3 regions of the Paenibacillus sp. FSL P4-0127 genome follow, and region 1 is predicted to be linked to each of the others. Evidence: riboswitches for the same ligand, from Rfam matches in the RefSeq annotation. Region 1 holds a riboswitch; each other region holds the start of a gene.
What was found. Region 1 has a riboswitch for cyclic di-AMP ahead of NYE74_RS20070 (3D domain-containing protein). Riboswitches for the same ligand answer to the same signal wherever they lie in the genome.
Positions count from the first base shown of each region.

Region 2: linked by a shared signal. The riboswitch ahead of NYE74_RS03030 (3D domain-containing protein) and the one ahead of NYE74_RS20070 (3D domain-containing protein) in region 1 are both predicted to bind cyclic di-AMP.
Region 3: linked by a shared signal. The riboswitch ahead of NYE74_RS02600 (C40 family peptidase) and the one ahead of NYE74_RS20070 (3D domain-containing protein) in region 1 are both predicted to bind cyclic di-AMP.

Region 1 covers NZ_JBBOWY010000001.1:4,433,605-4,438,685, forward strand. Annotated here, with positions in the region: gene NYE74_RS20055 (dihydroorotate dehydrogenase) at 1-502, opposite strand, end outside; gene NYE74_RS20060 (dihydroorotate dehydrogenase electron transfer subunit) at 499-1,194, opposite strand; gene NYE74_RS20065 (polysaccharide deacetylase family protein) at 1,346-2,176, shown strand; gene NYE74_RS20070 (3D domain-containing protein) at 2,256-2,951, opposite strand; cyclic di-AMP (ydaO/yuaA leader) riboswitch at 2,957-3,132, opposite strand; gene NYE74_RS20075 (transposase) at 3,606-4,520, opposite strand.
Region 2 covers NZ_JBBOWY010000001.1:707,234-712,314, reverse strand. Annotated here, with positions in the region: gene NYE74_RS03045 (AbrB/MazE/SpoVT family DNA-binding domain-containing protein) at 1-98, opposite strand, end outside; gene NYE74_RS03040 (HD domain-containing protein) at 420-1,709, shown strand; gene NYE74_RS03035 (TatD family hydrolase) at 1,726-2,514, shown strand; cyclic di-AMP (ydaO/yuaA leader) riboswitch at 2,709-2,919, shown strand; gene NYE74_RS03030 (3D domain-containing protein) at 3,249-4,385, shown strand; gene rnmV (ribonuclease M5) at 4,564-5,081, shown strand, end outside.
Region 3 covers NZ_JBBOWY010000001.1:608,161-613,241, reverse strand. Annotated here, with positions in the region: gene NYE74_RS02610 (GNAT family N-acetyltransferase) at 1-319, opposite strand, end outside; gene NYE74_RS02605 (C40 family peptidase) at 560-1,042, opposite strand; cyclic di-AMP (ydaO/yuaA leader) riboswitch at 1,047-1,188, opposite strand; gene NYE74_RS02600 (C40 family peptidase) at 1,435-1,905, opposite strand; cyclic di-AMP (ydaO/yuaA leader) riboswitch at 1,909-2,045, opposite strand; gene NYE74_RS02595 (hypothetical protein) at 2,267-3,097, opposite strand; gene NYE74_RS02590 (M1 family metallopeptidase) at 3,191-5,081, opposite strand, start outside.

The DNA of each region.
Region 1 (5,081 bases):
CCGCGCGCACCTCGCGGACGACGCCGCGGGCGATCTCCGTTTTGATCCCGTAGGCCATCCCGCCCTCCTTGACGTTGGGGCACGAGATGTTTAATTCGATCATGTCGACCGCCTGACGTCCCTCCCGCTTGCGCCAGGCGGCGTCCTCATCGATCAAGCGCGCGCCCTCCGCGTATTCCTCGAGCGTGTTCCCGCCCAAATTTACGATACGCGCCAAATCGAGCGTTTCCCAATACGGACATTCATCGCGGAGAAAAGCAGCGACGCCGGGATTTTCCAAGCCTACGCTGTTGAGCATTCCGGAAGGCGTTTCGGCCGCGCGCAGGCCGTCGTTTCCCGCCTTTGGACGGAGGGTCAAGCCTTTGCCGCTGATCCCTCCAAGCTTGTTGATATCGTACAGCGCACCGTACTCCCGCCCGAAACCAAACGTACCGGAGGCCATAACGACCGGATTCTTAAAGGAAACCCCGGCGATGGCACAGGACAAATCGATCCCGCTCATGCAAAAACCACCTCCTCCACCGGAAAAATGGGGCCGTCCGTACACGCCTTTTTCCGGCCGTCCCGGCATTTCACGCTGCACACCAAGCAAGCGCCGATGCCGCAGGCCATCCGGTTTTCCAAAGACACGTACACTTTGGCCCGGCTTCCCGCGCTTGCCTGCTTTTGCTGCACGGCTTGCAGCATCGAATGCGGCCCGCAGGCGATGATTGTGTCATAAGCGTCAAAATCGGCGCGGTCGAGTATCGAACCGCCCACATCAACGATAGTCCGGCCCGCGGATGCCTGGCGAAACTCTTCGACCATGTACGCTTCCCGGCTGAAGCCGAGATATACGTCAGCCTGTGGCGCCGTTTTGAGGGCAAAATAAAACGGGGCGATACCGATGCCGCCGCCGATGAATGCCGTTTTTCCCGTTAGCGAGGGAAAGCCGTTGCCGAAAGGCCCTTCCATCCGGAGCGGATCGCCAGGCTTCAGCTGAGAGATCAGGCTGGTTCCTTCCCCGGCAATCCGGTACAAAAATCCGATCCGGTCCTCCGTCAAATCGAAAATGCTGATCGGCCGCGACAGCAATGGATACCGTTCGCCGGCGCGGAGCATATAAAACTGGCCCATTTTCCCGGCAAAGCTGCCTTCCGCCGTCAATAAAAACACGTCATCGGCAACCCGCCTGTTGCTTACCACGATAGCCATCAAATCCACCTCTTCCTTACGTCTGCTTCATCAAAGGATGCAATTTTTCGGGAAGAACGTCTGTGATGTTTTTCATAATTGTGTCTTTATAAATCCCGTTAAAGATGGGCATACCAAATCATAACAGTACCCGGACGAAGGAGGAAAAATGTTGACTACCCTGTTCAGAAACTTCCTGATTTCCGTTTTCATTCTCGCAGTAATCGGGGGCAGCATGCCCGTCGTATCGGTTTCTTCCGAAACGTCCCGCGTTGCGGCTGCTGCGCTGCAGCCCGGCGACAAGGAAGCAAAAGCTCAAGCCGCCCGGGCGGACGCCAAACCGAAGCCGGCCGATTTAAGCGAGCTTCGGCGCAAATATTCCGAAACGTTCAAATTTCGCGGACCTGAGGTCAAGCAAGTGGCGCTGACGTTTGACGACGGGCCGGATCCGAGATTTACACCGCAAATTTTAAACATTTTACAGAAGGAAGGTGTGAAGGCGACCTTTTTTATTGTCGGCAACCGGGCCAAAAAATTCCCTGCCCTGGTAAAACGGATACGCCGGGAAGGCCACCTGATCGGCAATCACTCCTTTGGCCACCCGAATTTCGGAAAACGGTCGCTCAAGCAATTTCAAACGGAAATTTTGCGTACGGAAAAAATCATTCAGCAAACCGCCGGGTACCGGCCCAAGCTGATCCGTCCTCCTTACGGCGAAATCCGGGAGCCGCAAATTAAATGGGCAAAGCAAAACGGCTACACCATCGTCAACTGGAACGTGGATTCGCTGGATTGGAAAGGGCTGAACAAATCCAAGGTCGAAAACAACGTGCTCGGCGCCATAGAGCCCGGTTCGATCGTTCTTTTTCATGCCGGCGGCGGAGTAGGATCCAATTTAAACGGTACGATCCAAGCTTTGCCGGACATTATCCAAACGCTGCGGGACAAAGGTTACCAGTTTGTCGATTTGGCCGAATTGCTAAATACGGCGAAGTATAGATAAAAAAGAAAAGCGCGAGCATCAGACCCAATGGTCTAGCGCTCGCACTTTCTTTACTGGATCTACATATAAGCAAACGAATTTACTTCAACACGTACAGGGTGACATCCTGAAACCCGAACGATTCGACGGATTTGACGCTGCCGGGAATGAAGATGTCGATGCGGTTGCCTTTGATCGCGCCCCCCTGATCGCTGGCCGTGGCCACAAACGCCTGCTTCGGCAAGCCATCATGATTATATCCGGTGACCAGTACCTTCGTTCCCATCGGAATCACGTCCGGGTCGACGGCGATCGTGCCCAGCTTTAACGGGTTTCCGAAATAATCGACCGCGCCCCATTTTCCGTTTTCGTCGGCGGCCGCCGAGTATGCCGATGCTTTCACCTGAATCGTATGGGAATAATTAAACGTTTTGCCCCAGGCTTCGACGACTTTGTCCGACGGCAATACGGTCGGCCCCGACACCGCGTCGGCTTTCATCGTCTTTGCCGCGGGAGCCTGGTTCGATTCCGGCGCCGCTGCTTTCGCTTCGGGAGCCTCCATTTCCGGAATCATCAACTTCAGCCCCTCGTATATATTGCCGGGATCAATCCCCTGATTGGCGTTCATCAATTGCTCCAAGCCGACTCCGTACTTTTTGGCCAACAGATAGAAGGTATCTCCTTCTTCCGTCGTATGTACCGCATCCGCGTGCACAGGTACCGTCTGTAAAACCGCCGCCAAACTTGCGGCTACCAACGTTGTTTTTGCAATCTTCGAGAATAAGAGATTTTTCATGCTGTTCTTCCTCCTTTTATACGCCTGCGGAGTTAGTTGTCGGATTCGGGAAAAAGGATTATCCCCGGCGCCCAATGCGAGCGCTTCACCCCAAGAAAACCGGTCACGTTTCGTTTAACGTTCCGTTATTCGCTGAATCATCCCCCGCACCTGCCGAGGCAGGTTTTGGCTATCTGAATATATCACAATTTTGTAACCAATTGGACAGGAAATAGTATCCAAAACGCGCAAACCCGCATTCTGCCGCTATTATTTATTTATGGAATCATGTAAAAAAAGTAACAACTCATCATGTTGTAACGTACAAACAAGCTTCTAGCCAATCTTGAGGAAAGGGAAGGCCGGTGGGGTGGTCGGCAGATTAACATCCGCTGTCCGGACGGCTTTGCACGATTATCCCGTTTGATCAGGAAGCAGAGAAGAAGATGTGTTGTTCGGGAGAAGCAGATATGCTTGGGAAAAGCAGATATGTTCGAGATCAATAAATCTGTTCATAGATCATTAGCCAGGTTCGGGAAAAGAAGGTTTAGGAGAAGTGAAGTGAAGCAGACCTGACGGGAGAATGGGGCAAGACAACGGAAAAAAAGAAAAAACCGTGATCTTGCTGCAGTCTGAATCCGTTTGTGCAATGTCCGTAGCGTTCAATCATTTCTATCAGGCTGCAGCCGCAAGGGACTGATTCGGTTGGCGTGCGATCAGCCGGCGGTAAGGAATCGCCGGAATTGCCACACACATGCGCAGCAACTTCTGCCGCAGCGTTTCTTCCGCTCCGGGCAGTCCTCCGGACAGGCGCAGCCGGCGGCGTATGGTGTATTCGTTCAGGTACGCCTGCAGATGCTTCAGTCCCAAGGCTCCATACGTACCCTTCAGCGATTCCCACGCCTCTCTCACCACTCTCCGCAAGGGCGCATATAGCCGAAAGGCCTGAGAGAACAACTGCACCGCCGATGTACGGACATCCACATGCCCGCCAATAAACACGGTTAGATCGCGACGGTTTGCCCTCTTTTCGCCTCCCCGCTTATGCGGCACCAGGCGGATTTTGACCTGCTCCGGCTCGCCCGACTCCGTGACCGTGCATCCCGCTACGACCGCCGAGGCGTACGGATGCGAAAGCTGACACCGGGACGGATTACGCCCATACTGATCGCTGTTCACCTTCACGTCTCCGGAGAGCAGCTCCCGGGCATCGAACTCCCCCACGGCATGACGTATTTTGTGCAGCATCGACCAGGCGGTTTTGTAGGTGACCCGGATCACCTTGCTCAGCCGCAGCGCCGAGATGCCGCCCGGGAGCAGGAATAAATCCAGGGCCTCGAACCACTTGAGCAAGGGCAGATGCGTTCCTTCAAAAATCGTGCCGACCAAAGGAGATGTTTGATGCTTGCACTTTCCGCACTCGAACAAAGGGATATGCCGGGAAGACAGACGGCTGCACCGGGTGTAAGCGCAGCGCGGGCAGACGAAGCCGCTTGGCCACTTCATCGCGATCAGCGCCTCCATGCAGTCCTGCTCGCTGTTAAAACGGCTGCTGAATGGTTGAAGTTCCGTTTCCGTATTGACTTCCATATTCGCTCGCCCCCGAATCAAGAATACACGAACATAAATTCCATTTATTTCATTATACCAAACACGCGTTCTCTTATCAAGCCAAAAATCTCACCTGAACCGCCTCATTTTTTCCCCCTTTTTTTGTTTTTTTGTTCTCTCTTTTTTGGAACCCTTGCTCTAACCCCCACCCCCTGCTCCCTGCTCCTGAAAGAAGGGGATAATCGTGCAAAGGCAGGCAGCAGGCAGGAACACCAAGGCAGGAACACCAAGACACAAACGCTATAGACAGCCACCTCAGTCCGTCATCCTGGAATCAATAGAGCCAAAGTCATCATTTATTTCTTCAAGCACCGATCTCGATTTTTGAGCTAAAAAACTTCTGAAGTGGCCTTCAGCATTGATCTTTCGACTGGTCTTGAGCTGAGGTAACAGCATTTCATATATAGACGCCTTGAATAGAGAAAACGAGGTCGAGTTTACGAATTAAAAGTGAACTCCTCGAAAGCAGGATTCTGCTAAATTAAGAGGAGTTCACTTGATATCAGAAGAAAAAATATGGTGAAGTGAAATAAAAACATA
Region 2 (5,081 bases), 3.7 Mb from region 1:
TCCTTCTCGCCGATGCCGAGTGTGCGGCGTAATTCGATCGGGATAACGACACGTCCCAACTCGTCGACTTTTCTTACAATACCTGTTGATTTCATCATAACTGATAAGTGCCCCTCTCGCTATAATTTATTAATGTCATTTTTCGACATTGTTCTATCTTTTCTGCTTTTTATAATACCAACCATTGCCAGAATAGTCAACCTATTTATGGCAGAGTTCAGCATAATTTCTAAAAAAATATCTTACATAGCTTCAAGAACTACTTATTTACCTAGGAAATTCAAGGGATGAGCCAATTCGACATTTTGGAAAACAGAGATTTGACTTAATCCGACAAGATTCGACATAACTTGCTAATATCGGTCAAGTTGCCCCTTTATTTTTCAAAAAACTATTTTGACAAAAAAGGAGTGTTAGCCATGCATCGTCCGCTTTCCGAGGAAAAGGTGTTTAAAGATCCCGTACATAATTATATTCATGTACAGGACGAAGTGATCTGGTCCTTGATTAATACCCCGGAGTTTCAGCGTCTTCGCCGCATCCGTCAGCTGGGAACGTCTTATTTGACGTTTCATGGCGCAGAGCACAGCCGTTTTTCCCATTCCCTGGGTGTCTATGAAATTACGCGCCGGATCATTTCGCAGTTTGAGCGCGGGGGCTACGCCGATTGGCCAAGCGAAGAAAGGATGGTTGCCTTGTGCGCCGCGCTGCTGCATGACCTGGGTCATGGTCCGTTTTCGCATTCGATCGAAGAGGCCTTCCAAATGCATCACGAGGATTGGACCTGTAAAATCCTGCTTGGAGATACCGAGGTTGGGGAAGTGCTGCGCACGGTAGAGCCGGATTTTCCGGACAAGGTCGCAGCGGTGATCCGTAAAGATTACCACAACCCGATCGTCGTTAATCTCGTCACCAGCCCGCTGGATGCCGACCGGATGGATTATTTGCTGCGGGACGCTTATTTTACCGGCGTCAATTACGGTACGATCGACGTGGACCGGATTTTGCGGATGCTGCGCCCTTACAACGGCCGGGTGGTTGTCAAGGAATCGGGCATGCACGCGGTGGAAGACTATTTAATGTCCCGTTATCAAATGTATTGGCAGGTGTATTTTCACCCGGTTACCCGCAGCTCGGATATCATTTTGCGGCAGATTTTGCGGCGGGCCAAGGAATTGTACCGGGGCGGCTATACTTTTTCATTTTTGCCTCACCCGCTTCCTTGTCTGTTTCAGGGGGGGATCGGCGTGCGCGATTATTTACTGCTTGACGAAGCGCTGATGCAGACCGCCTTCATGCAGTGGAAAAGCGAGCCGGATGCTTTGCTAAGCGATCTTTGCGGCCGTTTTTTGGACCGGAAATTGTATAAATATGTAGAACTGGAGACAGGCGAACTGGAAATGGTCGAACAGATCCGCCAGGCGTTTGAACAGGCCGGTCTTCATCCCGAATATGACCTGGAAATTGATTTTCCGACCGATCTGCCGTATGATGTGTTCCGTCCGGACGAAGCCGCCGCGGGGAAGCAGATTTTGCTGCTGGACCGGCAGGAGCGGCTGCGGGAAATTTCCGAAGTGTCGGACATCGTCCGCTCGATCAGCGGGCTGCAGCTTGGCAAATACCATTTGTATTATCCGGATAATAAATTACACGCAGTGCGGGATCAATTGCCGCCGGACATCGCCCAAATATTCGAACAAGCACGTTAGGAGGAACGATACGACCATGTTATTCGACACACATACGCATTTGGACGCCCCGCAGTTCGACGAGGATCGGGAGGAAGTGATTCAGCGCGCGATAGAGCAGGGGGTTACGCGCATGATCAACATCGGCTTTAACCGCGAAACGATTCCGTCGACGATGAAGCTGGCGGAAACGTATGATTTCATTTACGCCGCCGTCGGCTGGCACCCGCAGGATGCGATCACGATGAAGGAAGGCGATTTGGATTGGGTCGCCGAGCTTTGCAAGCACGAAAAAGTGGTGGCTATCGGCGAAATCGGCCTTGATTATTATTGGGACACGTCGCCCAAAGACGTGCAGCACGAGGTGTTCCGTAAGCAGATCGGGTTGGCCCGCAGTCTGGGGATGCCGATCTCCATTCATAACCGCGACGCACATGAGGATGTCGTGCGGATTTTGCGCGAGGAAAAGGCGAATGAAGTCGGAGGGGTGATGCACTCCTTCTCCGGCAGCTGGGAAATTGCTAAATTGTGTCTAAATCTGGGATTTCATTTATCGTTTGGCGGGCCGATTACGTTCAAAAATGCAAAGCAGCCCAAAGAGGTCCTGGCCAAAACGCCGCTGGACCGTTTGCTGATCGAAACCGATTCCCCTTATTTAACTCCCCATCCATTTCGTGGGAAGCGGAACGAGTCGGCCCACGTGCGTTTGGTAGCCGAAATGGCGGCCGAGCTGAAGGGGGTCTCTTTTGAGGAAATCGCCGAAATTACCACCCGAAATGCACTGGAACGATTTGGAATACCAAGCATAACGGAGAAAAACCGCTGAAAAAATGAGGATAAACGAAAGATTAATGCTTTTTAACTCAAAACAGCATGTTTATTACATTTTTTTAACCATTTTTTTAAAAAAACGTGGTTGATTGGTTCTTTACAACATGCATCCAAACAGGATAGAATTTTTTCAGTAATCGCTGCGGCTCATTTTTCAGCTTGACGAGCCGTTCGATAACTTGGTTCCGTGAACCAGTCTCGCTGAGTCTCCGCATGGAGAACGGGGGAACCGGCGCAAACATGGATCGGCTGATGCCGGCCAGGTTTGCAAATGATTCCTTTTCAGGGTCTTAGGGGTGAATTCGAGGTCGTTGCGCCATGAGCGAACGAACTGAGAAAGGGCGGCTCTCTTTCGTCCGAACCCGACAGCTAACCTCGTAAGCGTACCAAGAGAGGTAACTCGTGCAGCCTATTACACCTAGACAATCAGGAAGCCACGAAGGGAGTTCCTCTAACTCTTTCTTTGGGCTTCTTTTGTTTTGAATAAAAGTAATAGGGTCGTCATACTGTTGATAAACAGGAGGTGACAAATGCCGATAAAGACTGGGGCAGGGTGCGAAATGCGCGGCTTTGTTTATATTTGAGTTCAAAAGTCAGGGTGGTCTGCTTCGTGATCAAAAGATGACTTTTGAACAACCTCTAAAGCGCGTTTCGTAAACAAGAACTGTAGTCGCGTCAACCGTATCATGCATCGACCTTACGGCGGGACTATGAAGGAGGACGGAAGAAATGGGCATTTTCCGAAACGGGGAGACCCATGAATCACGCTCATCCAGCATGTCTTACGCATTGCGATGGAAGCATGAGAATTTTCGTCAGATTACGCTTGTCGGCGTACTGAGCATCGCAGTAATCATCATCATCCTGATTGGGGCGTTTGGTCAGGAGCGTAAACAAGTATCTCTGGTCATCGATGGAAAGGTTCGGTCGGTGGAAACGACGGAATCGAAGGTGGCGCACCTGCTGGAGGAACAATCCGTTAAGCTTGCGCCGCAAGACACCGTATCGCGTCCGCTCGAGAGCCTGCTTTCGGACGGAGACCGGATCGTGATCGAACGGGCGGTTCCGGTGAAAGTCATCGTGGATGGAACGGCCAAAGTTGACTTTACGACAAAAAACACCGTAAGAGGCGCCATTTCCGAACTGGGCGTCACCCTGAAGCAGGACGATAAAGTAACGCCCGCTTTGGACAGCAAAATTTCCACTAACATGAACATCAAAATTGTTCGCGTTAATAAACACACCGTCAAGCAAGAAGAAGCCGTACCGTTTACCGTTGTCAAAACGGCCGATGAAAGTTTGCCGAAAGGTGAAACCAAGGTCGTTCAGCAAGGCAGAAAAGGGTTGGTTGTCCACACCGTGGAGAAAACTTACGAGGACGGCAAATTCGTGACGAAGCGATGGCTCGGCAAAGAGGTATCCAAAACCGCGCAGCCGAAGGTCATTGCCGTCGGCACCAAGCAGCCGACCGCGGTGTTGTCCGCCAGCATGACCCGCAGCTCGGACGGGGTCAGCGTCAGCGGATTGACAACAAAAGGCGGAGTCTCATTCAAATATAAAAAAATACTTAAAAACGTCACGCTCACCGCTTATTCCTCCGAGGAGGACGGTATTGGAACGCGCACGGCCTCCGGCACCCGCGTTACCGAGGGGCGAACGATCGCCGTGGACAATGATGTTGTGCCGCTGGGCTGGTGGGTCTATATCGAAGGCATCGGCTTCCGGAAAGCGGAGGATACCGGCGGAGCGATTGAGGGCCACAAGATCGACGTGTATTACGACAGCTTAAAGGCGGCTAATAATTTTGGCCGCAAGAAGGGCCGCACGGTTTACGTGATCGGTCCGACAAAACCGGAATTGAATTAATTGGCCCCGCTATCGCTTTATCCGGGGAACGAGATACTTTGAGCGTGTTCAAAAGGCCTTCTTCGTGATAAAAAGATGACTTTTTGAACAACCTCTATTATGATGATGAATAAGACACTTGGATAAGAAGAGGATACGTTCCTCTTCTTTTTGTTGTAAACGGAAGGGAAGAAGACACATGATCAAAGAGGTCATTGTGGTGGAGGGCCGGGATGACACCGTGGCTGTCAAGCGGGCCGTGGAGGCGGATACGATCGAAACTGGCGGCTCCGCGATCAATGAGACGACGCTGCGGAAAATCGCCCTGGCGCAGGAGCGGCGCGGAGTAATCATTTTTACCGATCCCGACCATGCCGGGGAACGGATCCGTAAGATCATCGCCAACCGGGTGCCCGGCTGCAAGCATGCGTTTCTGCGGGAAGCGGATGCGACGAAGCGGGGCGATATCGGGATCGAAAACGCCTCCCCGGAAGCGATCCGCGAGGCTTTGTCGCGCGTGCGCAGCGAGGCGCCGGGAGTAGAGGGCCAGATCGATTGGGAAGACTTGATGACGGCGGGGCTGATCGTGCATCCGGAGGCGGCGGCCCGGCGCAAGGTGCTGGGGGAACTGCTCGGGATCGGATACTGCAACGGCAAACAGCTGTACAAGCGTTTGACGGTGTTCCGGATCAGCCGCGAGGAGTTTGCGGATGCGCT
Region 3 (5,081 bases), 3.8 Mb from region 1:
CCTCGACGATCGCCGTTACAAACCGTTTGCCGAGCCCTTGTCCGCACAATTCCGGCTTCATACCGATACCGAGCCGCGTAACCCTTTCCAACGGGAAATATTGGGCAAATCCGGCGAGTTCTCCGTTCTCGTCCAGCACGGACACGTATTGCTCCGCTCTGATCGCCGGGTTGCCGAATTCGACATCGAGCGCTTTCATTTGTTCCCAAGGAAGCCAGCTGTAAACATCATAGGGAGAATCGTACCGCCAGGTGCAGATTTCTGCGCCGTGGCTCTCTTCCATGGGAACGATGCGAAACTGAACAATCGGTTTATCCATTGGGATCCTCCTTTAAAAACGGCATTCCTATTACCCTCACTCTAACGGGATTTACTTGACTTGTAAAGGTTCTGCCGTCTCTCGGACACCTGTGGATTTATGGAAATCAACAAAAAATCGGTAACCTTTTGGCGTGTCGCTTCGTTATATAGATAGGGATGAAAAAAACCGCAAGCCAATTCCGAAGATAAGCTTACGGCTGACAGGTCATGCGGAGCGAAATTAAGCGCCGGCGGAGGTTCAGGATTCCGCGGCGTATACGGAATAACCGTATTTGCTGAGCACCCGCTTCGCGCCAACGAAGCGGTTCTGGTAATAACTGCTGCTCAATTTGTCGATCCGGATTCCTTTGGATGAAGAGGCATGGGCAAATTCTCCGTCGCCAACGTAGACGCCCACATGCGATACTTTTCCGCCACCCAGGGTGTTAAAGAAGACAAGATCGCCGGCTTGCAGCTTGCTTTTTGATACCGGAGTTCCTACCTTGTATTGGGCCGTGGATACGCGAGGAAGCGTAACGCCCATTTGTTCGAACACATACCGCGTAAACCCGGAGCAATCAAATCCGGCCGTACTGGTGCCGCCGTATTTGTAAGGCGTGCCGTACACGGAATTGACGATGTTGGAGAGCGACGTTTCCTGCTCGTCCGCAAAGGCGCTTCCCGTTCCCAGACTGAAACATAGAGCCAAACTCGTTACCGCTGCTGCTAAAGTCTTTCTCAAGATGTCTAACTCCTTCCAAGGCCTGCGAGGTTAGCTTAAGGATTCGGTTGAAGGCTCCCTATGATCCCTTTGAAGCGGGATCAATTCACCCTGACTGATGTGGTTCCCCCGTTTCCCGGGTGCGGGGAATTCGGCAGTTTCATGTAGTATGCACCCAAAAACGACGTCACAACAAAAATTACAAAGTTGTTACTATTTCTGTTGGTCATTTTACCAAAGTGGGCCAACATTGGCAAGTTTCCCGGCAAAAAGGATGCTTTTGGCCTGTGTGAGGAGCGGAGTGATCTGGGTATTGATTCCTAAGGGGGATCATCCGTAGACAGGAAAAACCCGCAGGAGACGTGGTATCCCAATCATCCCTGCGGGTTTGTCGAATTCGTTATGGATTGCGACTACTGTTCGGCTGTCACAGCTTCAAATTTCTCGGAGCTCATAATGCGCTTAGCTCCAACATACCGCTTCTCGTAGTAACTTTCGCTCAGTTTGCTGATGACAACTCCTTTGGAAGAAGAGGCATGCGCAAATTTGCCGTCGCCGACATAAATACCAACATGAGATATGCCATCGCCGGAAGTGTTGAAGAACACCAGATCGCCTGCGATTAATTCATCCTTGGAAACGCTTGTTCCCATCTCAAATTGGGAGCCCGATTGATGAGGAAGATCGATGCCGAGCTTGTTAAATACATACATCGTAAATCCGGAGCAATCAAAACCGGACGTTGTTGTTCCGCCTGCGGAGTAAGGAGATCCGAGGCCTTCTTCAATGGCGCTGTCCAGTTTGGAATCCGCGAAAACGCTGCCGGTTCCGATCGTGAAAAGCAATGCAAAACTTACTGCTGTTACGGTCAAACGCTTTTTCAAGAATTATGCTCCTTCCAATGCCTACGAGGTTAGCTTAAGGATTCGGTTGAAGGTTCCCTATGATCCCTCGCTTACGAGATCAATTCACCCAAAGTGGTTCCCCCGTTTCCCCGGCGCAGGGAATTCGGCTTTGATTTCTCACCTGATAAGACTTATTCGACGTAACTTGCTATTTTCCTGCCAAAGATGACAAAAATAATTACAAAACTGTTACTGAAATTGTGTTGCTGTTATTTTAACAAAGACAGGGATCATTTGGCAATGGTTAATTCGCGAGACTAAGAGGGGAAAACCTGACACAAGGCCTTCGCAAAGTCGCGGAGGCCTTGTGCCGTAAAGGTTTCAGAGAGATGAAAAAATTTTAACTTTTCTCGGTTTTTGTCTGCCAGAGGCGATATTGCGAGGTGACCTGCCAAATTTTAAAAGCGCTGCGACAGAGAGGATAGGTTTGCTGGAGGATCAGCGCCAGCATTCCGGTCCAGATCCAGGAGACCGTTCCGAACAGCAGGAACACGCCCAGCCCGAATGCGCCCAGTATGCAGGAGATCCCGATGCCCTGAAGAAGGTGCCGGAAGCAGACGAGGAGGGAACCCCAGACGCTTGATTTGAACAAGTACCCAAATTGTACGTAGAGAATGCATTGTCTCACCAGCCAGCCGTATACGAACCAGCCCAGGATGTAGATGAGACCCTTCAGCAGCGGGGCCATCTGTCCTCCGGCCCCCAGCAGATGCGGCCATAAAACAAGGAGCTTGGGAATAACCCAGAAGGCCGGGATAATGATTAAAATAAGTTCAATGGCATAAAACAGGACAACCGGCTTCCAGAATTCTTTCATTCCGCGGAACAACGGCAGTCCGTGTCCACGGCTCTCGGAGGGGACAAGCCCGTATAGAATTCCCGCTTGAATAAGAGGCGTGAGCAGGAGGCGTAGGACCGCCATGCCGATCAGCAATCCTAAATAGAGGCGGACGTCCGGATTGCTCCCCAAATGGATACGCCCTTCCAGCAGGAACAGAATTCGGCTGAGTTGCGTGGGCGGCGGATCCGGATGCCTTTGCAGTAGCGCGGTAACGGCGGTATCGACCAGGCGGTACAAAAACAATCCCCACAGCAGTTGATACAGGAACAAAATGATGACGGAGGGAAACTGGCTTTTCAGCAGGCTCCACCCCTGACGCACATAAGTCATATTTTCACCTCTTAAAAGTTTTGCGAGCGTTGCTTTACTCGATATGCTTCGAGCAAAACTACTTCAGAAGCATAAGCTGAGTTCTGCCGGCGTTTACCATATAAGTGTTCCGAGCAGGGCTTCCAGCAGCTTGGTCACGCTCATATTGGAGCGCGAAAGAAGGGGCTCGGGTACTTCCGTCTTCAAATAATTGTTGATGTGTTTGTTTTCGACCACCAGCGAATAGTCGGGATCGATTTGCACCCAAGCAAGCGGTTCCTTGTATTGCAGTTTAAGCTCGACGCGGCTGTCCTCGCCTCTCCATTGTTTTCGCACCGTATGGCCGTCCTTGAACGTGAACTGCAAGGGTACCTTCGGATAGGTCGCCCCTCTGCGGGAGATGACGACGGTGGATTCGTAAACGGCGGTCCCGTCCTGGAGGAGCGGATTCACCGTGATTTTGTCGACGGAGAAGTCGGCCATTTTGCCATCGTATACATACTGCGAAAAATAGTTTTTCCAGCTGCGCCCGGTGACCTGTTCGACCACCCGCTGGAAATCGGCCGTCGTTGGATGTTTAAAGCGGTACTTGTGGGCGTATACCGTTAAAATGCGCTTCATCGTTTTGCTTCCCACCTGGCGTTCAATATCGAGCAAAATAAGCTTGCCGCGGTAATAGACATTTTTGGTATAGCCGTCGCTGGATCCGTACTTCCAGGCGTTCTGGGTCAGCGGAGCCGGTGAGGAAATCAGGGCGGCCTGGATCGGGAGCGCCGGGGTGATGCCGAACTCCTGCTCCATTAATTTGTCCTCCGCATAGGAAGCGAAGCCTTCATCCAGCCAAGCCTCTTCAAATTCATTGCTAGCGATCATGCCGTAAAAAAACTGGTGCGCGATTTCATGAATGACCGTCCGCTCCAGCTCATCGTAACCGGGAGAATCGCCGCTAGCGCCAAAAGCGGTCACAAGCGTCGGGTATTCCATCCCGCCGGCTCCGTTTCCGTCCGCGGGGGGCACCACGATGGACAGGGTGGAATAAGGATACCGTCCGTACCACCTGCTGAAATTGGACAAAGCCGATTTGGCCGCATAGAAGTAGCGCTCTTTCAAATCCTGATGGGCGGGGTCCAGGTAAAGCTTGATCCGCACGCCCGGCACCTCGGAGGAGGAAAACGGCTCTTCCGCGTAAATGAAATCGGGGGAAGCTGCCCAGGCGAAGTCATGAACATCGTCGGCGTAAAACTGCACCGTTTTCCGTCCGCCTTTGACGGCGGCTTTTTTCGTCTGAAATCCGGTAGCGGCAACGGTATAGGCTTCAGGCACATTAATTCTCACGCTGTATATGCCAAAGTCGGCATAGAATTCGGAATTTCCGTGGTATTGATGGAGATTCCAGCCTTCCGCCGCGCGCCCCCGGGTGCCCGCAGGCTCATACACGCTGATTTTCGGAAACCACTGCCCGGCCATCACGAAATTCCCCGCCGTCCCCATCCGCGCAAAAACCTTCGGCAGCTTGACGGTGAACTTCATCTTCAACGTAAGGCTTTCCCCGCCTTGAACCGCTACGGGCAGACGGACTTTGGCCAAAGTTTTGTCCTTCGCGTTGCCGTCATCCGGCTGCACATACTGCAGCCGGTGGAGCAGGGAAATGCCGTCCGTCGTCCGCAGTTCGGTGATTTCCATGGAGCCCCAGCCGTCCTTAGGCATGATATCTCCGCGCAGCTTGCCGCCCGATTCTTTCATAAACGTGGTGTCCGGTGAGGAGAAGGCGTTAGGGTACAAGTGCAGATAAATTTCGTTGACCGTTTTTTTTCCGGGATGGGTCCATGTCAACGTCTCCGTGCCGATAAGCGTTCCGTCCCGTTCATTAAGCGCAACGTCGATGTGGTATTCGGCGACCCGGTTGCTGAGCACCTCCGCCTTCGGCTGTTGAATGCTTTCGGCCTGCGGTGCGGCCGGGGTTTGTCCGGTTTTTTGGACGACCTTGGGCTTGCCCTTTTCCGGG